3 regions of the Enterobacter sp. ECC-219 genome follow, and region 1 is predicted to be linked to each of the others. Evidence: predicted binding sites of a transcription regulator. Region 1 holds the regulator's gene; each other region holds the start of a gene.
What was found. The regulator PhoB, encoded in region 1, activates phosphate uptake and scavenging genes when phosphate is short. The targets are predictions, from matches to a motif close to CTGTCATAAAACTGNCNNAT.

Region 1 (7,501 bases):
CGAACCCCTCATCCAGGAACAGGGAATCAATTCGCGTTTTATGGCTCACCAGATCGGACAGCGCTAACGCCAGCGCCAGGCTGACCAGGAAGCTTTCGCCGCCGGAGAGCGTACGCGTATCGCGCACCGCATCGGCCTGCCAGGTGTCGACCACTTCCAGCTCCAGCGCCTCGCTGGCTTTGCGCTGCAGCAGATAACGCCCGTGCAGGCGGTTGAGCTGCTGGTTAGCGAGCCAGACCAGGTTATCCAGCGTCAGCCCCTGCGCGAACTTACGGAACTTGTCGCCGGTGCTGGAGCCGATCAGCGCGTTCAGGTATCCCCAGTCATCTGCCTGGCGCGCGGCCTCTTCAATTTGCAGCATTAACGCCTGCTGATGCTGGCGGTTATCGCTGTCCTGCTTAAGCTGCTGGCGGATCTCGCCCTGATGCGTGGTGTTCTCGCGAAGCCGTTGCGCCAGCTGCTGCAGCTGGCTTTGCAGAGTTGACGCATCCGCGTCAAGTTCCTCCGGGCGCAGTGCAAGGTGCGCCTGCAGCTGCTGATTAGCCTGGCCGGAAAGGGCTGCGGCCTGCTGTATCTGGTTTTCCAGCGACTGTTTCAGCTGCTGGAGGTGACTGATAGCGTCGTCGTCCAGCAGGGCCGCAAGGAACGCCTCCCGATCGGCAAAACAGCTCGCTGCGAGCGCCGCGGTGAACTGCGTCTGCGACTGCTGCAGGCGCTCGCGCTCCAGCGCTTCCTGCTGCTGCTGGACGGTGAGCTGGCTTTGCAGCGACACGCATTCATTGTGGATGTCGCGCCAGCCATCAGGGATGGCCGGTTCAGCCTCTTCGCTGTTTGTTGCCGGAAGCGTGTCGAGCAGCGGCTTCAGCGCGTTTATATGTTCCTGAAGCACGCCGTGCTGCGTTTGCTTCTCCTGCCATTGAGAGAATTCCGCTTCGCGGGCGTGCAGCCAGCCGGCTTCATTACCCTCTTCGGGAACGCTAAGCGAGAGTGCGAGCAGGGTGTGTTCCAGCGCCTGGCGGGCGGCCGTCAGCTGCTGCTGATACTGGCGCTCCTGCGCTTCCTGCTCGTTCAGCTGGTTTTGCAGGGTCAGGCGCTGGCTGAGCTGATAAAGCTGCCGCTCGTACTGTTCCTGCTCGTTCATCCATGGCGCGATATCCTCCTGAATATTCAATGCGATATTCAAAGACGCGCAGGCCTCCACCCACGCTTTAGTGAGTGCTTGCTCCTCATGAGACAAGGCCTGCGCTTCGTCTGTCTCACGCTGAATTTGCTGAGCCAGGGCATTCACCTGCCCCAGCACCAGCAGGCCTTCCTCTTTAAGCGCGGCGACCTCTTTTTCCAGCGCATCACGGCGGCGCTGGTTATCCGTCAGCTCAAGCGACTGGTATTGCTCAACGGCAGGATGGTCACTGGAGCCGCACAGCGGACAGGGTTTGCCTGCCTCAAGCTGTGAGCGATAGCTTTCCAGATCTTTAATCGTCGCTTCACGTTCGCACAGGGCCTTCAGGTCCAGATAGTGCTGGTGTTTCTCTTTGTACTGCTGGCGGCGCAGCGCCAGCGTTTCATTGAGCTTGCTCTGCTCCGCCTGGGCTTTTTGCGCGCTTTCACCGCTCTGGCGCAGGCGCTTTTGCAGCGGCTGATAGCGGGCATGGAGCGACGTCAGCTGCTGACGCAGCGTGCGGGACCGGGACTGCTGCTCCATGGCCGCGCTGACCTCATCCGCCGTCAGCGTCAGCGTATTTTCCGGCATCTCCGCCAGCTTCTGACGTAGCTCAGTCATCCGCGCAGCAAGTGCGGCGAGCTGACTTTTGTCACGGTTTAGCTGTGAGAACTGGGCGCGCCAGCCGGCAATTTCCTGTCCCAGCAGGCGATAACGCTCGTGCTCCGCCAGCCACTGCGCCAGCGCCGTCAGTTCGGCCTGTAGCCGCTCATGGGTACGCAGGGCGGTATTGCGGATCCGCGCGCGCAGTGCGGTTTTGGTCTGTAAGCGAGTATTTACTTCGTTAATTCGCTGCTGGGTTTGCGTCAGACGTGAGGTTTGCTCCTGCTGGTGCTCCCAGAGCGGACGAAGCTGGGCGGCGGGCAGAGCAAGCTGGAGCTTTGCCAGTTCCGGCGCCGCGTTCGTTAGCGCCTGTTGCGCCTGCTGCTGCAGGGCGGTGACGCGCTGCTGCTCCTGCACAAGCTCGTCATGGCGCGTAAGCCACTGAAAATCTTTCTGCTGTCGCTGCTGTTGGGCCAGCAGGGTTTTCTCTTCGTCAGTAAGTGCCTGCAAACTTTGCTGCAACTGCTGCTGTTGCGCTTCGCTGAGCAGCACGACGCCCGCCGCCTGCGCCTCGTACTTTTCCAGCACGCCGCGTGCAGCTTTGTGTTTTTCAAACACCATGGCGGAAATCTGACCGTAGATCTCGGTGCCGGTTAGCTCTTCCAGCAATTCTGCGCGATCCCCCGGTTTGGCATTCAGGAAGGCGGCAAACTGCCCCTGCGAGAGCAGCATCGAGCGGGTAAAGCGGCCGTAGTCCAGTCCGGTGAGCGCCGCGGTTTGCTCCAGTTTATCCGAAACCTTATCGGCCAGAATCTTGCCGTCCTCGCAGCGGGCCAGCTCCACGCGCGGTGCCTGTAAGTTCCCGTCCGGCTGGTTGCGCGCCCGGTTCTGGCTCCAGAACGCGCGATAGGCAACGCCTTTCACCTCAAACTCCACTTCCGCCAGGCACTCGGCGGTGTCGCGCGTCATCAGGTCGTTTTGCGCCTGAGAGACCTTATTCAGGCGCGGCGTTTCGTGGTAGAGCGCAAGGCAGATGGCGTCGAGCAGGGTTGTTTTGCCCGCGCCGGTTGCGCCGGTGATGGCAAACAGGCCGTTGCTGGCAAACGGCTCCGCGGTGAAGTCAATTTTCCACTCGCCCTTGAGGGAGTTGAGATTTTTCAGACGCAGGCTCAGAATTTTCATGCGTTTTCTTCCTCGTCATTGAGGGCGTGCAGGGTATGGCTGAACAGCTCGTTGAGCCGGACGCGCTTCGCATCATCGATCTCTTCCTGCGACAGGCGGCGTTCAAATACCTCTTCTACCCGCAGTTCACTAAGGGTTTCACGCTGTGCGCCGAGCAGAATTTTCTCGCGCTGCTCGCGGCTGCGGCGCACCAGCAGCACCTCTACCGGCAACTCTTCGGTCAGCGCCTGAATTTTCCGCTGCATATCGTGGAGGTAGTCGTCGGTGGTGATTTCGATATCCAGCCAGACGGGAGGGTTAAGCGCCGCGCCGCGCCACTGCTCAAGCTGGGCGGTAATGGCGTCCAGATCGCCCTTCAGCACCGCCAGCAGCTGGGTGACCGGCACCTCCAGCGTCTCGACGGCGCTGAGTTTACCCTCGCTGAAGCTCACCAGATGCACGGACTTGGCTTTCCCGGTTTCATCGAAGCTGAGCGAAATAGGGGAACCACAGTAGCGGATATGCTCGCAGCCGCCGATGACCTGGGCACGGTGAATGTGCCCGAGCGCGATGTAGTCGGCTGGCGGGAAGTTTTGCGCCGGGAACGCATCCAGCGTGCCGATATAGATCTCGCGGACCGCGTCACTTTTGCTGGCCCCTACGGTGGTGAGGTGCCCGGTGGCAATGACCGGAATGGCCTGTTCACCGCGCAGGGCGCAGGCATCGGCGTGCTGCTGGTGGTAATAATCGGTGATGGCCTGCAGGAGATGCTGCTGCTTTTCCGCACCCGACAGCCCCGCCTGGCTTTGCACGATGTCGCGCGGCCGTAAAAAAGGAATGGGGCACAGTACCGCCCCCGGGGTGCCGTCGCGTTTTTTCAGGATCTGCGGCGCGTGCCCGGCGCTGGCGACCACTGTAGTATTGAGAAACGCCAGGATGTCGCGGGATTCATTGAGCGTCGCGACGGAATCATGGTTGCCGGCAACAATCACCAGATGACAGCCGGTCTGCTGCAGGTTGACCACGAAGCGGTTGTACAGCTCACGCGCATAGCTGGGGGGCGAGCCGGTATCAAAGATGTCACCCGCCACGATAATCGCGTCCACCTCGTGCGTCCGGGCCGTTTCCAGCAGCCAGTTCAGGAACGCTTCATGTTCAGCCGCACGGCTTTTGCTGTAAAAATTTTGACCCAGATGCCAGTCCGAGGTGTGAAGTATGCGCATAGGAGATCCGTGGCGAAAAACGATGCGGGCGATTATAAACTGTCAGGGAGAGGAAAATAACCGCTGTAATAAAACAACAGTTTGCCATTTGTAGTGGTACTGTTTTTCATAAATCTGTCATAAAACTGACGCATAATGGCGCCGCATTACAAACTTGTAACTTAAATAAGATAAGACAGGGCAAAGTATGGCGAGACGTATTCTGGTCGTAGAAGATGAAGCTCCAATTCGTGAAATGGTGTGCTTCGTGCTCGAACAAAATGGCTTCCAGCCGGTTGAAGCGGAAGATTATGACAGCGCGGTGAACCAGCTGAATGAACCCTGGCCCGATCTGATTCTGCTTGACTGGATGTTGCCCGGCGGCTCCGGACTGCAGTTTATCAAACACCTGAAGCGTGAAGCGCTGACCCGCGATATTCCGGTTGTGATGCTCACGGCGCGCGGAGAGGAAGAGGATCGCGTGCGCGGTCTGGAGACCGGCGCGGACGATTACATTACTAAACCGTTTTCCCCAAAAGAGCTGGTTGCGCGCATTAAGGCCGTCATGCGTCGGATTTCGCCGATGGCGGTGGAAGAGGTGATCGAAATGCAGGGCCTCAGCCTTGACCCAACGTCACACCGCGTGATGACCGGCGAAACCCCCCTCGACATGGGGCCTACCGAATTTAAACTCCTGCACTTCTTTATGACCCATCCGGAACGCGTTTACAGCCGCGAGCAGTTGCTGAATAACGTCTGGGGAACTAACGTGTATGTCGAAGACCGGACGGTTGACGTACATATCCGCCGCCTGCGAAAAGCGCTGGAACTGAGCGGCCACGATCGCATGGTACAGACGGTCCGCGGCACGGGTTATCGTTTCTCGACCCGTTTCTGAACAATGACAGGAGTGTGACGCGTGCTGGAACGTCTGTCATGGAAAAGGCTCGTCTTTGAACTGATCTTATGCTGTATTCCGGCCCTTCTTCTGGGGGCCTTTCTTGGGCATCTGCCGTGGTTTCTGCTGGCGGCGGTCACCGGGCTGTTAGTCTGGCATTTCTGGAACCTGTTGCGTCTCTCATGGTGGCTGTGGGTTGACCGCAGTATGACGCCGCCGCCGGGAAGCGGCAGCTGGGAGCCGCTGCTGTACGGTCTGCACCAAATGCAGATGCGTAATAAAAAGCGCCGTCGCGAGCTGGGAAGCCTGATCAAACGCTTTCGCAGCGGTGCAGAGTCGCTGCCGGATGCCGTTATTCTGACGACCGAAGAAGGGACAATCTTCTGGTGTAACGGCCTTGCGCAACAGCTGCTGGGCCTGCGCTGGCCGGACGATAATGGTCAGAATATCCTCAACCTTCTGCGTTATCCCGAGTTCACGCTGTATCTGAAAAAGCGTGATTTTACCCGTCCACACAATCTGAAGCTGAATAACGGTCGCCATCTGGAAATCCGCGTTATGCCCTACAGCGATCGCCAGTGGCTGATGGTGGCGCGCGACGTTACCCAGATGCACCAGCTGGAAGGGGCGCGTCGTAACTTCTTCGCCAATGTGAGCCACGAGCTACGCACTCCGTTGACCGTGCTGCAGGGCTACCTGGAGATGATGCAGGAGCAAACCCTGGAAGGCGCGCCGCGTGAAAAAGCGCTGCACACGATGCGTGAGCAAACGCACCGTATGGAAGGGCTGGTGAAACAGCTGCTGACGCTCTCGAAGATTGAAGCGGCGCCGTCGCTTGCGCTGAATGACACCATAGATGTGCCAATGATGCTGCGCGTCGTGGAGCGTGAAGCGCAGACGTTAAGCCATAAAAAACATCAGCTGACCTTTGACGTCGACAATACGCTGAAGGTGCTGGGCAGCGAAGATGAACTGCGTAGCGCCATCTCCAACCTGGTGTACAACGCGGTAAACCATACGCCGGAAGGGACGGATATCGTAGTGCGCTGGCAGCATACGCCGACAGGCGCCGAGTTTAGCGTGGAGGATAACGGGCCGGGGATTGCCCCGGAGCATATTCCGCGCCTGACCGAGCGTTTCTACCGGGTGGATAAAGCGCGTTCGCGGCAGACGGGAGGGAGCGGACTGGGGCTGGCGATTGTGAAACACGCGGTGAATCACCATGAAAGCCGTCTTGATATCCAGAGTACCCTGGGTAAGGGAACCCGCTTCAGTTTCGTTATCCCGGAACGATTAATTGCCAAAAAGAGCGCCTGACGGCAGGTGTGTCATTTTACCTTTCCACGGGTCAGCGTTTGCTGGCCCGTTTGCTTTGCAGTCAAGCGAAACGCGTGTGAATTTTATACGGCTGGCTGTTTTTTGTTCGCATGATTAGCCATGGGTTTTTCTTATAATTAGCGTATTGTGCTGGAGTATATTTTCATGCTGGCATATTGTTCTGGTTTTACGATCCCACCTTGCCTTTAAACGTTATAAGCGTTTAAATTGCCCCCCAGATACTGTCAGACCGACTGTATTTGCGTGGTAAATCGAAAAACTATTCTTCTCCACGCCAGGACGGGAGCATTTCCCGCTGAAATTGAGCAAATTTTCGGCTGTATCGTCCCGTCAGGGGAATCGAAAATCTCAACGTTTTCAACACCACATCCACAGGCAGTAAGGTTTTATGACCCATCACTTAAAATCGCGTGACATTATCGCGCTGGGCTTTATGACATTTGCGCTGTTCGTTGGCGCAGGCAACATCATTTTCCCTCCAATGGTTGGCTTACAGGCGGGTGAACACGTCTGGACCGCCGCGTTTGGTTTCCTGATTACTGCCGTGGGTCTGCCGGTCCTGACCGTTGTCGCGCTGGCGAAAGTCGGCGGCGGCGTGGATAGCCTCAGCACCCCGATTGGTAAAGTGGCGGGCGTACTGCTGGCTACCGTCTGCTATCTGGCCGTTGGCCCGCTGTTTGCGACCCCGCGTACCGCGACCGTTTCCTTCGAAGTAGGTATTGCTCCTCTGACCGGCGACGGCGCGATGCCGCTGTTTATCTACAGCCTGATTTATTTTGCCATCGTGATCCTGGTTTCCCTCTATCCGGGCAAGCTGCTGGACACGGTCGGTAACTTCCTGGCACCGCTGAAAATTGTGGCGCTGATCGTGCTGGCCGTGGCGGCCATCATCTGGCCAGCCGGTCCAATTAGCGACGCGATGGACGCCTATAAAAACGCCGCGTTCTCTAACGGCTTTGTGAACGGCTACCTGACGATGGATACGCTGGGCGCGATGGTGTTTGGTATCGTTATCGTTAACGCCGCGCGTTCCCGCGGTGTGACCGAAGCGCGTCTGCTGACCCGCTATACCATCTGGGCTGGCCTGATGGCCGGTGTAGGCCTGACGCTGCTGTATCTGGCGCTGTTCCGCCTGGGCTC
Region 2 (7,501 bases), 150 kb from region 1:
GGCCACAAGGGCGTGCGAAGCGTCCAGCGAGCCATTGCGGCTGAGCGTGGAAGCCAGGCCGGAGTTATCGCACAGTCCCTGAGTGCTCAGTTTCTGTTCGCTGATTTTCTTCTCAGAAAGGGATTTTGTGAAAGGCAGCAGGGTGGCGACGTAGCTGTTCACCGCATTTGCCGTATCGTCCAGCGCTTTTTTTCCTTCCGGGGACCAGGACAGTTTTTCCATACTGGCGACAATGCTCTGCATGCGCTGGGAGGCGGCGTTGGTCTGATCAAGGTACTTCTGGTCGAGCGTATACTGAAAATTCGTCCGCCCTAAGCGAACCTGCGTCAGGGCGTTAAACAGGTCGGTGGTATGGCCGTTCTTTTCGACTTTATCCTGAATGTTGCTGAGACCCAGCAAACCTGAAATCAGAATAACAATCGTCACGAGCAGCACGAGAGAAAAACCAAAGAATAACTTCTTACGAACTTTCAAGTTGGCAAAATGGTTGATTATGCTCATATATAAAATTCCAGTGTTGGTATAAACCAAACAACAGTGCTAATAAATCATTAACGAAAAAAATGCTGTGGCAGAGAGATGATAAAAAAAAGCCCCTCACACGTGAGTGCTCAGGGCAAGAACCTGAGTTGACATCACTCACTCAGGCTATCTGTCTTCTCCTCTTTTTTAACAGAATGAGCCGGGAGTTCGCTCATTCTGTAATAAACGGGGATTACATCTGAATAATTAATGATGTAACCACACCCTTTAATATTGCGAATAAAGTTTTCTGGTAACCCTAGCATACTCAGTTTGTTGTTGAGATTGCGCAGAACCTGCCACAGTCGTTGTGTGGAGGGGCTCAGATTATGCGCCTCCCAAATTTCTTCAAAGAGCTCTTCTTTAGGGATGGGCTGGGCTCTGCCATTCATCAACAAATAAAGGAAAAGCCTGAGCATCGTTTCATTAAAATAAATAGAGGCAAATGCAATACTTTTATCACTCTGGATGCCAGTAAGGCGGTAGAGTCTGCGGTTAGAAATATCAAAATGAATGTCATCACCGATCATAAACCCATATAGACGATAACCCATATCTAATACCCATATTAAATGAAGACGAACTTGCATCACTACATATAAGCGCTGAGATAATCCATACCGTTTATAGGGTGGATTATATGGCTGCAATAAATGCTTTCCAATACACATCCCTGTGCGCTATGAGAAACCGGTTGTACCTCACCCTGGCATGGAGTTTTTGTCGATATAAGTTGTATTTTTGAGATAAAATGTCACATTCTTTTCATTTTTCTTTTGTTTGTTCTGAGAATCGATATGCAATCGACCGCTCAACATAAAAATGCAAATTTTGAAAAAGATTCAGCATTTCTTTCTGTGGACACTACCAGGTAATGAGAAGCCTGATAGCGCCCTTTCGATACCGCATAGGTTACGATTCCTCTGCAGCAAAGAGGAGTGAAGATAAATGATTTATACTGATTAAGTTGATCCTTGAGCTGGGCGGAAGGTGAGAGGGAATGGGGAGTGAAAACCAATAATTCGTTGATAATAAATAACTAATTCCTGAATCAGAAAACGGATACGGATGTGAAAGTATAATAATGATGAATGTACAAAATCCCTGCGCGTTAACGGCCGGTGCGTCATGAAGCCCGTCTTTCTGATAAACGGCACCGTGCTTTTTGAGCCTGAGCTGCGTCGACTGTGCTCACTTTCGGGCTACCCTGAGCGCGCTGTGCTCCTGCATGCTCCGGTTAGCGAGTGCCTGCTACAGCTGCTTGAACACAACGGTGAGGTGCTTACGCAACGTTATCTTTTCTCAGCGGTATGGGAAAAACAGGGTGCAGTTGTCACGACCAACGCCCTCTACCAGACTATCGCCTCTATCCGTAAGGCCCTTAAGATGGCGGGTCTGGCAGATAATGTTGTGCAAACCGTACCCAAAGCGGGGTTTAAGTCGGTTGCTCAAATTCAGACGGGTACACTCGACACCTTTATCGCGACGGACGCGGCTTCGCCAGCCGACCTGCAAACTGAAGCTTCCGTGCCGACACCGCGAGTAGCAGATAACCGTTTCCGCTTTCTCTCAGGGAAAATAGCGTATGGCGTCGCTACGGTGTTATTTATCCTTTCGTGTATGGTTCTCTATCAACAGTTGCATGAAAAACGCGCGGGATTTGAAACCTATCAACCGATAGGCAATATTGCAGGGTGCGACGTTTATTCCTCCTGGTATGACAAAATAAAAAGTCAGCGGATATATATTGGCCTGACCAAACGTTATCCCATTCAGTGCAACGCCGGTGGGGTGGCCTATATCACGCTCAACCGTTATCAAAATGGAACGTCGGTGATTGTGTGCGATAAATTGCCTGAGGTTGCTGGTGCACAATGTGATTCTATTTTGTACAGGGAGCAATACCATGAAAATGACTAGCCGGAATGTGCGCTGGTTGTTCATCCTGTTGATGATTATCGCGCCACTTTTTTATGCCTGGTATACGCATTATCAGCGGAATCATTTTACCTGTGAGAGTCATCTCATTATTGTTGATGAAAATTCGCGGCTAGATGCCCTCATGACGTTTACATTTAATAATGGTGCTGGCAGTTACGATTCCACCGGAGAATACAGTCAGGCGGGTCACGAAACGGTTGCCATCAGCAATAAAATTGCCTTCCGTTACTGGCGCGAAGAAGGGCGAATTATTATGATTTCCAGTGATACAAACGAGCGCCCGAAAAAAGACGAACCTTTTCGTCACTCTATTCCCGATTTTTTCCGTCAACGCGACCATGGCATTAGTATACAGCTCGTTCCGGTGAACGCTGCTTCCTACCTCTTCATCTTCGGAAATACTCCCGCGTTTTACTGTGCTAAAGGATGAGGGGGCCCCTTTATCACGCACTTTTTTGAGCTGGATCTTGCGCATATTTGCGCTTGCCAAAGTATGGATAATGCGTATAGTTCTCATTTGCATTGCAACTAATACATTCTAAGGCCCGCCAACGGGTCATTTTTGCGCGCACTTTCAAACGAGTTAACGATGAACAACACCAAAATGCACAAAACGCTGCTGGCACTCGCCATTGGCGCGGTTACACATCCCGCCTGGGCGGCGGAGGATAAAAAAGAAGACACCATTGTTGTGCAGTCTGCACCTGCCGGCGACTTCAAACCCGGCGGCGACCAGCTGGTGCCAGCCTTCCTTGACGGGCAGGTGGCGAACGGCGGACGCATGGGGATGCTCGGACAGCAGAACGCCATGGACGTGCCGTTCAACATCATCAGCTACACCTCGAAGCTGGTGGAAGATCAGCAGGCGAAAACCATTGCTGACGTGGTCGCCAACGACGCGGGCGTGCAGTTCGTTCAGGGGTACGGCAACAGCGCTGAAACCTTCCGCATTCGCGGCCTGAAGTTTGACGGCGACGACATGACCTTTGGCGGCCTGTCCGGCGTGCTGCCGCGTCAGGTGGTGGATGCCCAGATGGTCGACCGCATCGAGATCTTCAAAGGGGCAAACTCCCTGATGAACGGCGCGGCAAGCTCCGGCGTGGGCGGGATGATCAACCTTGAGCCAAAAAACGCGGGCGACACCCCGCAGGCGAAAGTGGGCGTGGACTACACCTCGGACTCCCAGATTGGCACCACGCTGGATGCAGGCCGTCGCTTTGGCGATAACGACCAGTTCGGCGCACGTGTCAACCTCGTCCATCGTGAAGGGGAAACCGGCGTACCTAACGATCGCCGCCGCACCACGCTGCTCTCCACCGGCCTGGACTACAAAGGCGACCGCTTCCGCTCCTCGCTGGACCTGGGCTATCAGAAAAAAACCTTCCACGGCAGCCCGACCAGCGTCAACATCTCGGCGGTGGATTTCGTGCCTGAACCGCCGAAAAACGATCGGAACTTCTCGCAGAAGTGGGCCTACAGCGATATCGAAAACGAGTTCGGGATGTGGCGCAGCGAGTACGACATTACCGATAACTGGACGGCCTATACTGGCCTGGGCGCGCAGCACGCGCATGAAGAAGGGATCTACAGCGCGCCGAAGCTGGTGGACAAGAGTGGCAAGGCGACGGTCAGCCGTCTGGATACCAACCGCATCAGCGATTCCGTCAGCGGCATGGCGGGTATTCGCGGTAACTTCACTACCGGCTTCGTCTCGCACAAGGTGAACGTCGGGTACTCCGCGATGACTAAAAACGAAAAAATCGCGTGGAAAATGTCGGCGGCGAAAGATAATCCGACCACCAACATCTACCACAACACCGGCGTCGATATGCCGGACAGCACTAACTTCAACGGCTCCGGCGGCAAATACAGCGATCCGCTGACCAGCGGGCGCACCCGCACCCAGGGCTGGCTGCTGAGCGATACCCTGGGCGTGCTTGACGACAAGCTGCTGTTCACCGCAGGCGCGCGCCATCAGAAAGTGGTCGTTCGCGGGTATAACAAAATCACCGGCGCAGAGAACGACGCGGACGGTTTCGACGGCAGTCGCTGGATGCCAACCTACGGCGTGGTCTACAAACCGTGGGAGGAAATTTCCCTCTACGCCAACCACACCGAAGCGCTGCAGCCGGGCAAAACCGCACCTAACACCGCCACCAACTACGGCCAGAGCACCGGCATTGTTCACTCTAAGCAGAACGAAGTGGGCGTGAAGGCTGACTTCGGGCGCGTGGGCGGCTCTCTGGCGCTGTTTGAGATCAAAATGCCGTCGGCGATCCTCGATGCTAACAATCACTACGGCCTGGATGCGGAGCAGCGTAACCGTGGCGTGGAGCTGAACGTCTTCGGCGAGCCGATGCTCGGGATGCGCCTGAACGCCAGCGCCACCTGGCTGCAGGCGGAGCTGACCAAAACCAAAAACGGCGTGAACCAGGGCAACGATGCGATCGGTATTCCGAACTTCTACGCCGTGCTGGGCGCGGAGTACGACATCAAGCCGGTTGACGGCCTGACGGCGACCGCGCGGGTGAACCACTCCGGCACGCAGTATGCCGACCTCGCGAACAGCAAAAAGCTCGACAGCTACACTACGCTGGATCTGGGCATGCGCTATCGCTTCGCGGTGAACCACAACGCAAACCAGATGACCGTGCGCGCGGGTATCGATAACGTGACCAACGAAAACTACTGGGCCAGCGTGGACGACTCCGGTACCTACATCACTCAGGGCGAACCGCGGACCTTTAAGGTCTCGGTTGGCTACGAGTTCTAAGCGTTCCACCTCGTTATCCGGGGCACGGATGCCCCCATCCTTCCGTCACTGTGTTATAAAATTGTAATAAAAGCTTCTTACACTGGTCGCCACATCCTTACCTCTTGGCCAATGACAGGAAGCCGCTATGGGCAGACCCCTCAAATCCGTTTTTAAAAAAGAACATCGCGACGATATCGCTAATCGCAGCGCTAACCCGGTATTCTCCGAGGTGGCTGAGGTGTTCCTCTCCCGCCGCCGTTTCCTCCAGATGGGTGCCGTCGCGGGCGCTGCCGTTTCATTCCCCTTTTTGATTAAACCCGAAAATGCCGTTGCCGCGGTATCGAAGCCTTCCGCGCTGGCAAAAGCGGTTTCCCTGGGTTTTACCAGTATCGACGTCTCCACGGAAGATACGGTCAGGGTGCCGGAAGGCTATATTGCCCGCCCGTTCTATCGCTGGGGTGACCCGACGGGGATCAAGAACAACATGCCGGCCTTTAAGCCGGACGCCAGCAACACCACGGACGAACAGGCCGTACAGGCGGGCATGCACCACGACGGCATGGCGTGGTTTAGTCTGCCGCAGGGGGAGCAAAACCCGGATCATGGCCTGCTGGCAATGAACCATGAATACATCGACAACGGGATGCTGTTTACCGACGGTACGGCGAACTGGAGCCTCGACAAAGCCCGTAAAGGGCAGAACGCGATGGGCGTCTCGGTGGTGGAAGTGAAAAAAGCGGGCAGCGACTGGCAGGTGGTACGCCCGTCTTCATATGCCCGCCGCATCACCGTCAATACGCCGATGCAGCTTACCGGCCCGGCGCGGCATCAGGACTTAATGAAAACCGCCGCCGACCCGCAGGGTGAACGCGTGCTGGGCACCATGCAAAACTGCGCCAACGGCCATACGCCGTGGGGCACCTATCTCACCTGCGAGGAGAACTGGTCGGATATTTTTGTTAAAAAAGCCGATCGTAACCCGCTGGAAAAACGCTACGGCATCAGCGACAGCGATGAATCCTACCGCTGGAACGAGGTGGATGAGCGATTCAGCGTCGATAAAACTCCTAACGAACCGAACCGTTTCGGCTGGGTCGTGGAGATCGATCCCTACAACCCAACCTCCACCCCGCGCAAGCACACCGCGCTGGGCCGCTTCAAGCATGAAGGGGCGGCCGTCACGCTCGCCGCCGACAGCCGCGTGGTGGCCTATATGGGTGACGATCAGAAGTTCGAGTACATCTATAAGTTTGTCTCGGATAAAAAATACGATCCCGCGAACCGTGAAGCCAATATGCAGCTGCTGACGTCCGGCACGCTGTACGTCGCCAGGTTCAACGAGGACGGGAGCGGCGACTGGCTGCCGCTGATCTTCGGGCAAAACGGTCTGGATAAAAGCAAAGGGTTTGAAAGCCAGGGCGATCTGCTGATTAAAACCCGCCTGGCGGCCGACGCGGTGGGGGCAACCAAAATGGATCGTCCCGAGTGGATAGCCGTCGATCCGCACGCCAGCGGCAGCGTCTACTGTACGCTCACCAACAACAGCGATCGCGGGAAAGAGGGCAAGGCGCCGGTGGATGCCGCCAACCCGCGCGCCAACAACGTGTTTGGTCATATTATGCACTGGCGCGAAGACGGAGCAGACCCTACTGCTGCACGCTTTAAGTGGGATATTCTGGTGATGGGTGGGCGGACCGACAGCGATGATCCGAAGGCCAAAGGCTCCATGCAGGGCGCGGCATTCGGCAGCCCTGATGGACTCTCTTTCGATCATCAGGGCGTCCTGTGGATCCAGACCGACGTCTCCTCCAGCACCATTAATAAGAAAGCCTACGAGGGGATGGGCAATAACCAGATGGTGGCCACCATTCCGGGCACCAACGAGTATCGCCGTTTCCTGACCGGGCCGCGCGGGTGTGAAATTACCGGCATCGCGTTTACGCCGGACAACCGGACGCTGTTTATCAACATTCAGCATCCGGGGGAGGGCGGGGATGATATTACCGACCCGGCCAATCCGCGCGCCGTTTCTAACTGGCCGGACGCCAGCCCGAACGGACGCCCGCGTTCGTCAACGGTGGTGATTACCAAAGCGGACGGCGGGATCATCGGGTCGTGACGTTTATCCGCCGGGCGCACGCGCTGGCCCGGCGTTAAACTTGCTACCACCAGCATGAAGTGTTAAAACGTGCCCCTTCTAAAAAAGAGACAGGGGTAGGGCGTGAAAGACGCGTCATCCGCTTCAGGCCATGGTAGCGCTGAAGCTTCGTCGGATCAGAATCC
Region 3 (7,501 bases), 1.9 Mb from region 1:
GCCTGCCGTACAGCCCGCTCCGGCAAAATAATCTCCCAACAGGCACAAGAAATTGTGCCTGTTTCTTTTTGTTCTGCATCCTTCCGTCAGGCTGATTTCCAATTGTGTAAAGTTGTGTCTTTCTGGTGACTTACGCCTACCGGATGCTTGAAAATAGCCGTAATACCCATACGATGTGGGTAATCGCATAGTGCGTTTTGTTAAACTGAGGTTAAAAGAAAATTATGATGCGAATCGCGCTCTTCCTGCTCACCAACCTGGCGGTGATGGTGGTTTTCGGGCTCGTGCTAAGCCTGACAGGAATTCAGTCGAGCAGCGTTCAGGGTCTGTTGATTATGGCGCTGCTGTTTGGTTTTGGTGGCTCTTTCATTTCCCTGCTGATGTCAAAATGGATGGCGCTGAAATCCGTAGGCGGTGAGGTGATTGAACAGCCGCGTAACGATATGGAACAGTGGCTGATGAATACGGTGGCACAGCAGTCTAAGCAGGCAGGCATTGCGATGCCGCAGGTTGCTATTTACCATGCCCCGGATATTAACGCGTTTGCCACGGGTGCCCGTCGTGATGCGTCACTGGTTGCCGTGAGCACCGGATTGTTGCAGAACATGAGCCGTGACGAAGCCGAAGCGGTTATCGCGCATGAAATCAGCCATATTGCCAACGGTGACATGGTAACCATGACGCTGATTCAGGGCGTGGTGAACACCTTCGTTATCTTTATCTCCCGTATCCTGGCGCAGATTGCGGCTGGCTTCATGGGCGGCAACCGCGATGAAGGTGAGGAGAGCAACGGTAACCCGCTGATCTACTTCGCCGTATCCATGGTGCTGGAACTGGTGTTCGGTATCCTGGCGAGCATTATCACCATGTGGTTCTCTCGTCACCGTGAGTTCCATGCGGATGCTGGCTCTGCGAAGCTGGTGGGGCGTGAGAAGATGATTGCAGCCCTGCAGCGTCTGAAAACCAGCTACGAGCCGCAGGAAGCGAACAGCATGATGGCCTTCTGCATCAACGGCAAATCAAAGTCGCTGAGCGAGCTGTTTATGTCTCACCCGCCGCTGGATAAACGTATTGAAGCGCTGCGCAGTGGGGAATACCTGAAGTAACGCTAAGAGCGTAAATAAGCCGGGCAGGAGAAGACTCCGCCCGGCTTTTTTTATGCCTGAACGCCGGGTTGGGTCACGCGCAGACCGCTGACGATGGCTGCCAGGGTGGCAAGGGCGCCTGCGGTGAGAAGCGCAACGTGATTACCGTTTTGCCCGGCAAGGTTAAACATCAGGGCAACCAGCGCCGCACCGGTGCTTTGTCCCAGCAGACGCGCGGTCCCCAGCATGCCGCTGGCACCTCCGCTGCGATGTCGCGGCGCCACGGTAATAATGGTGTGGTTGTTGGGGGACTGGAACAGGCCAAACCCGGCACCGCACAGGACCATGCGCCAGATGATGTCCAGATCGCCTGGCGATGACGGAAGCAGCGCCAGCGCAAAAAGACCGGTTGCCATCACTGCCAGCCCCACCGCACCCAACAAACCGGCATGTACACGTTCTATTAAATAACCGGCAAGCGGTGCCATCACCATCGTCGCCAGCGGCCAGGGGGTTAACAGCAGCCCGGTCTCCACTTCGGAACGTCCTATCACGCTTTGCAGGAAGAAGGGCAGAGAAACCATAGCCAGCATCTGGGCGCAGAAGGAGCAGACGGAGGTGCAGATGGAGAGCGAAAAGAGGGGGATACGCAGCAGATCGACCGGCAGTAAAGGTACCGGCAGGGCAAGCTGGCGGCGAACAAAGAAGAAGCCCGTCACCAGCAGGGCAACAAGCTCCGCGGCGGTAAGCAGCAGAGATTGACCCTGCGCAAAGCCGCTCAGGGCGGTAATCAGCAGACCAAAGGTGAGCGCATTCATCACTGCACTTGCCACGTCAAAGCGCGGCATGGTGCTTTTCGGGCCGTTAGCGGGGAGATAACGCAGGGCAAAGAAGATGGCCACGATACCCAGCGGCACGTTTATGGCGAACAGCCATTGCCAGGAGGCGACAGAAAGTATAGCGGCCGCAATGGTTGGCCCGGCGGCAGATGAGACCGCGACAATAAACGAGTTTATCCCCATGCCGCGCCCCAGATGACGCTGCGGATAGATTAGGCGGATTAGCGCCGTATTGACGCTCATCAGCGCCGCGCCGCCAAAACCTTGCGCGATGCGCGCCAGCGTCAGCGTATGCAGAGAGTCCGAAAGGGCGCACAGCAGTGATGTGAAAGTAAATACCACCAGCCCGCACTGATATACCCGACGGTAGCCGAACATATCGCCCAGAAAAGAGAAGGAGAGCAGGGAAACCACAATCGCAATCTGATAGGCGTTAACAATCCATATCGAACTGGCCGGGGAAGCATGCAGATCGGTGGCAATGGTGGGAAGGGCAACGTTCGCAATCGCGCCGTCAAGGACGGCCATTGAGATACCAATAATTATCGTAGCGATAGCGCCATACCGCTGGGGCAAAGGCAGGCCATCGGAAAGGTTCTTTTCCATCGGGGATAAATAGCTCAGAGTGAAATTATTCTCAGGGTAACTATTTTAGCATCGTCAACACCGTTTTATGTCGCAGATTTGTAACGAAGTAAACGCGGATTGATTGCAGGTAACATGACGGGAATTTATAATAAAAACCGGTTCTGATTTTTATAAAACACTCTCTATGAGGTGGTAAATGGCAATTGCGGATTTGGATAAACAGCCAGATTCTGTTTCTTCCGTGCTGAAGGTGTTTGGCATCTTACAGGCGCTCGGGGAAGAGCGTGAAATTGGTATCACAGAGTTGTCACAGCGCGTGATGATGTCGAAAAGCACCGTTTATCGCTTTTTGCAAACCATGAAATCACTGGGTTACGTTGCACAGGAAGGGGAGTCTGAAAAATACTCTCTGACGCTGAAACTGTTTGAACTGGGTGCCAGGGCATTACAAAACGTGGATCTGATCCGTAGCGCGGATATTCAGATGCGTGAGATTTCCCGCCTGACCAAAGAGACTATCCACCTGGGTGCGCTGGATGAAGACAGTATTGTTTACATCCATAAAATCGACTCCATGTATAACCTGCGTATGTATTCGCGCATTGGTCGTCGCAACCCGCTTTACAGCACAGCAATTGGTAAGGTTCTGCTGGCGTGGCGCGATCGTGAAGAGGTAAAACAGATCCTCGATGGCGTGGAGTACAAACGCAGCACTGAACGCACCATAACCAGCACCGAAGAGTTATTAACGGTGCTCGACAAGGTGCGTGAACAAGGGTATGGCGAGGATAACGAAGAGCAGGAAGAAGGGCTGCGCTGTATTGGCGTTCCGGTGTTTGACCGCTTTGGCGTCGTGATTGCGGGGTTGAGCATCTCTTTCCCAACGCTGCGCTTCTCGGAAGAGCGCCTGCACGAGTATGTGGCTATTCTGCATACCGCCGCGCGCAAGATTTCAGAACAGATGGGTTACCACGACTATCCGTTTTAAGCCTGGTTAGCATAAAAAACGCCGCATCTTTGCGGCGTTTTTTTATTCGGCATTCACGCTGTGGATCAGCCATTATCAATCACGACGGAAGTCTTACGCAGTACCGGGCAGTTGGTTAAACCAACGATCCCGCTGTCCGAATGGAGATACTGCGCGGTGCTGACTCCCTGTGCTGTTAAATATTTACATTGTATGCCCAGCCCTGCTGCATTTTCGGTGCTTCCCACCAGCACGCCATAACCCGTTAACAGAAGGCCTATCCAGAGTATCGCCAGTGCAACAATTGTTCGAATAATTAAGCGCATTATTACCTCTTTTTCATTGTTATCATAATGCCAGACTAAACGGTTTACGTAATGAAACAAGTGCAGGATTCTGAAAAGAGCCTGATGGCGCTACAGTTAGTCCTTGTTTAAGATAACCGTGATAACCTGGTTGCATCAGGTCTTTAAACGGAGTGTGGAGTGAAAAAAATACGCTGGGTGATTCTGATTATCGTGCTGATAGCGTGCGTGGTGTTATGGACGCAGACTATCAACGTGATGTGCGATCAGGATGTACAGTTTTTTAGCGGCGTTTGCGCAATCAATAAGTTTATTCCGTGGTAGCACGCATTTTTTCTTCAGGTGATTTCCTTCCTTCGCGCCAGTGGTAAAATAGACGCTTTTATTGAGGTGGTGAAATGGGTGAGTTACTGAATTCAGGGCTGCTAAATATGGCATCCCTGACGATCTCTTTGGTTGTTCTGCTGGTGGGGCTGGTCATTTGGTTTTTCGTAAACCGTGCCAGTTCACGTACTAATGAGCAGATCGAACTGCTGGAAGCGCTGCTTGAGCAGCAAAAGCGACAGAATGCGCTGTTGCGTCGTCTGTGCGAGGCTAACGAGCCGGAAGAGAAAGACGTGCCAAAAGAGGCGGTCGCTGAAGAGAACAACGACCAAGACGATTTTATCCGCCTGGTTGCTGAGCGCTAATCGTATCATTCCGGGAGGTGGCTGTGGTCTGGAAAAATCCCTGGTATGACCCCTCCCTGAAACATCACACCCCAAACGGTTTTCGTAATACGACTTCTGCAGGACACCAGCCCGGCGACCTTGACCGCTGGCGCAAAGAACGTAAAGAAGCCGGCCTGCCGAAGCCGCCCGCCCTCGGTTACGATGACTTTATCCGGCAGTGGTGGCAACCGGCCAATCTTCAGCAACCACAGGGGGATGGGGCGTGGTGGCTCGGACATGCGAGCATACTGCTGCAGCTGGACGGCAATATTCTTCTTACCGATCCCGTTTTTTCACGGCGCGCTTCTCCGCTCCCTTTCTTAGGGCCGCAGCGTAAAACGCCTCCGGCACTGTCTGTCGATCAACTGCACCAACTTGACGCAGTCGTCATCTCGCATAATCATTACGATCATCTTGATGAACTCACAATTCGCCACATTCTCAAACGCTTTCCCGACGTCAGTATATTTGTTCCTTTAGGTCTGGGCGGCTGGTTTCGTCGCCGGGGTGCAAAACAGGTGGTTGAGCTCGACTGGTGGCAGAGTTTTACCTGGCAGGGGATGACATTGTCAGCCGTACCGGCGCAGCACTGGAGTATGCGCACGCTCTGGAACCGCAATCGCTCATTATGGTGCGGCTGGGTCTTTGAAGGGCGACATCACCGGTTCTGGTTTAGCGGCGATACCGGCTATTCGCCTGAGCTGCTGTTGATACCGGAACGTCTGGGGCAGATTGATGTGGCAGCATTGCCCGTTGGTGCATATGCCCCGCGATGGTTTATGGCCGTACACCATATGGATCCCCAGTCTGCCGTTGCGCTGTGGCAGCAGCTAGGTTGCCCTCTGGCGTTCCCTGTTCACTGGGGCGTGTTTGAACTGGCAGATGAAGCGCTGGATGACCCGATAAAAGAATTAACTGACGCGCTGGATAATGTAGCGTCAGTTAATAATCCTTTCAGGATACTGAAAATTGGCGAATATTTACCCTTATAAACGAAGCGATGCATTGTTGCATATATTGTGTATGTATTCGTTGTCAGGAATGTTTTATTTTTATCGAAACGTTTTGCTTGCCTTGTTTTGATGCAGAGTCATAAAAATTTCATTATTTTGGTGCATAATCCTGTTTATTATCTGGTGCATTTTAATACAGCGGGTCGTGGTTTATTAACATCGTTTTTGCCTGAAACAATACGGTCACGTTACAATGATTTAAGCATAAGTTTTCACAATTTGTTCTAACTCAATCAACGCCGAAGATTTCTTTTCCCGTCTGCTGGACGCATTGTAATGATTGAGCTATGTTAAAAAAGTCTTAGATTACAGCGGTTGCGCAAGCAGCGTTGAGTCTGTGTAAGGGAGTAAAGCCGTCTGTTTGTGAAGCGCATAATTGTGCAAATCCTTACAGACAGTGTTCGAATTTGTGCGGCGGATCGAGACATGTTTAAAAATGGCTTGCCATATTAAACATAGTGTGTGATAACACGTTTTGGGTCAAACGAGGTACAGTTCTGTTTATGTGTGGCATTTTCAGTAAAGAAGTCCTGAGTAAACACGTTGTCGTTGAATACCGCTTCTCTGCCGAACCTTATATTAGTGCCTCATGCAGTAATGTCTCAGTTTTATCTCAGTTAATGCCTGCGGGCTAAGAAAACACTCTAAGGAATTTTGCAAAATGGCAAAGATTAAAGGTCAAGTTAAGTGGTTCAACGAGTCTAAAGGTTTTGGTTTCATTACTCCTGCTGACGGCAGCAAAGACGTGTTCGTACACTTCTCTGCAATCCAGGGTAACGGCTTCAAAACTCTGGCTGAAGGCCAGAACGTTGAGTTCGAAATTCAGGACGGCCAGAAAGGCCCAGCTGCAGTTAACGTAACTGCTATCTGATCGAACCGCTGCTGACTGGGGCGCATAGCGCTTCAATCTCAGACATAAAGCCTCGCATCATGCGGGGCTTTTTTATTCCCTTTCTTTCAAAATATTGCAATCTCCGGCCTTGTTAGCAACTTGTTGCAAAGCTGCGAGGTTAGTAGCACAGTTTCGCCTCCCAAAGCGCATCTTTTCTCGTTAAATCAGGGCGTTGTTTAACAGTCCTGGGGTTCAGGTGAAGAAGAAATTGATAATAACCGCTGGCAATTTCACGCCGGCGCGTTTTGCGCTGCTCTGTTTCGCTATTTTCTGCAGTCTGGCCTTCTTACTTGGCCGCGTTGCCTGGCTACAAATCATTAAACCCGACAATCTGGTGAAGCAGGAAGATATGCGATCCCTCCGTCAGCTGGCGATTGATGCGCCGCGTGGGATGATTATGGATCGCGAAGGGCGACCCCTGGCGGTCAGCGTGCCTGTCCGGGCCGTTTGGGCCGATCCTAAAACCGTGCGGGCGAAAGGGGGCGTCGGTTTTGATGAACGCTGGCAGGCGCTGGCAAATGCGCTGCCTCTCTCACTGAACACGCTTGCTTCGCGAATTAACGCTAATCCCCAGGGCCGCTTCATCTACCTGGCGCGTCAGGTCGCTCCAGCACAGGCAAAGTGGATTGATAAACTTAATTTGCCCGGCATTAATTTACGCGATGAATCCCGCCGTTTTTATCCGGCAGGCCACGTGGCGGCAAATCTGATTGGCTTCACCAATATTGACGGACAGGGCATTGAAGGGGTGGAAAAAAGCTTCAATGCGCAGCTGACGGGTAAAGCGGGTATCCGACAGGTAAGGGAAGATCGCTACGGGCGCGTGGTTGAAAACCTGACGGAAGTGGCGCCCACGCCGGCGCATAACATCCAGTTGAGCATTGACGAGCGGCTGCAAACCATTACCGAAGACGCGCTGGATAATGCCGTCGCCTGGAATAAGGCCGAGTCAGGGGCCTCCGTGTTAATCAATATCCCCACCGGGGAAATACTCGCCATGGCGAGCTATCCTGATTTCAACCCCAATAACCGGGAAGGCGCGACGATAAACGATTTTCGCAACCGTGCAATCAGCGATACGTTCGAGCCCGGTTCGACCGTC

Region 2: the regulator PhoB is predicted to act here: its motif matches at 5,287-5,306, upstream of V1603_RS08865 (PhoX family protein).
Region 3: the regulator PhoB is predicted to act here: its motif matches at 2,598-2,617, upstream of kdgR (DNA-binding transcriptional regulator KdgR).

The regions. Positions count from the first base shown of each region.
Region 1 is NZ_CP143680.1:1,737,061-1,744,561, forward strand. Features, by position in the region: gene sbcC (exonuclease subunit SbcC) at 1-2,944, opposite strand, end outside; gene sbcD (exonuclease subunit SbcD) at 2,941-4,146, opposite strand; gene phoB (phosphate response regulator transcription factor PhoB) at 4,334-5,023, shown strand; gene phoR (phosphate regulon sensor histidine kinase PhoR) at 5,045-6,340, shown strand; gene brnQ (branched-chain amino acid transporter carrier protein BrnQ) at 6,750-7,501, shown strand, end outside.
Region 2 is NZ_CP143680.1:1,886,314-1,893,814, forward strand. Features, by position in the region: gene V1603_RS08840 (methyl-accepting chemotaxis protein) at 1-501, opposite strand, end outside; gene V1603_RS08845 (transcriptional regulator) at 636-1,076, opposite strand; gene V1603_RS08850 (winged helix-turn-helix domain-containing protein) at 1,651-2,442, shown strand; gene V1603_RS08855 (hypothetical protein) at 2,429-2,893, shown strand; gene V1603_RS08860 (TonB-dependent receptor) at 3,053-5,236, shown strand; gene V1603_RS08865 (PhoX family protein) at 5,364-7,337, shown strand; gene pheP (phenylalanine transporter) at 7,440-7,501, shown strand, end outside.
Region 3 is NZ_CP143680.1:3,616,215-3,623,715, reverse strand. Features, by position in the region: gene prc (carboxy terminal-processing peptidase) at 1-31, shown strand, start outside; gene htpX (protease HtpX) at 225-1,106, shown strand; gene V1603_RS17195 (MFS transporter) at 1,157-2,530, opposite strand; gene kdgR (DNA-binding transcriptional regulator KdgR) at 2,709-3,500, shown strand; gene V1603_RS17185 (YobH family protein) at 3,566-3,805, opposite strand; gene mgrB (PhoP/PhoQ regulator MgrB) at 3,965-4,108, shown strand; gene V1603_RS17175 (YebO family protein) at 4,183-4,473, shown strand; gene V1603_RS17170 (MBL fold metallo-hydrolase) at 4,497-5,486, shown strand; partial or broken gene V1603_RS17165 (DUF2627 domain-containing protein) at 6,011-6,155, shown strand; gene cspE (transcription antiterminator/RNA stability regulator CspE) at 6,169-6,378, shown strand; gene ftsI (peptidoglycan glycosyltransferase FtsI) at 6,596-7,501, shown strand, end outside.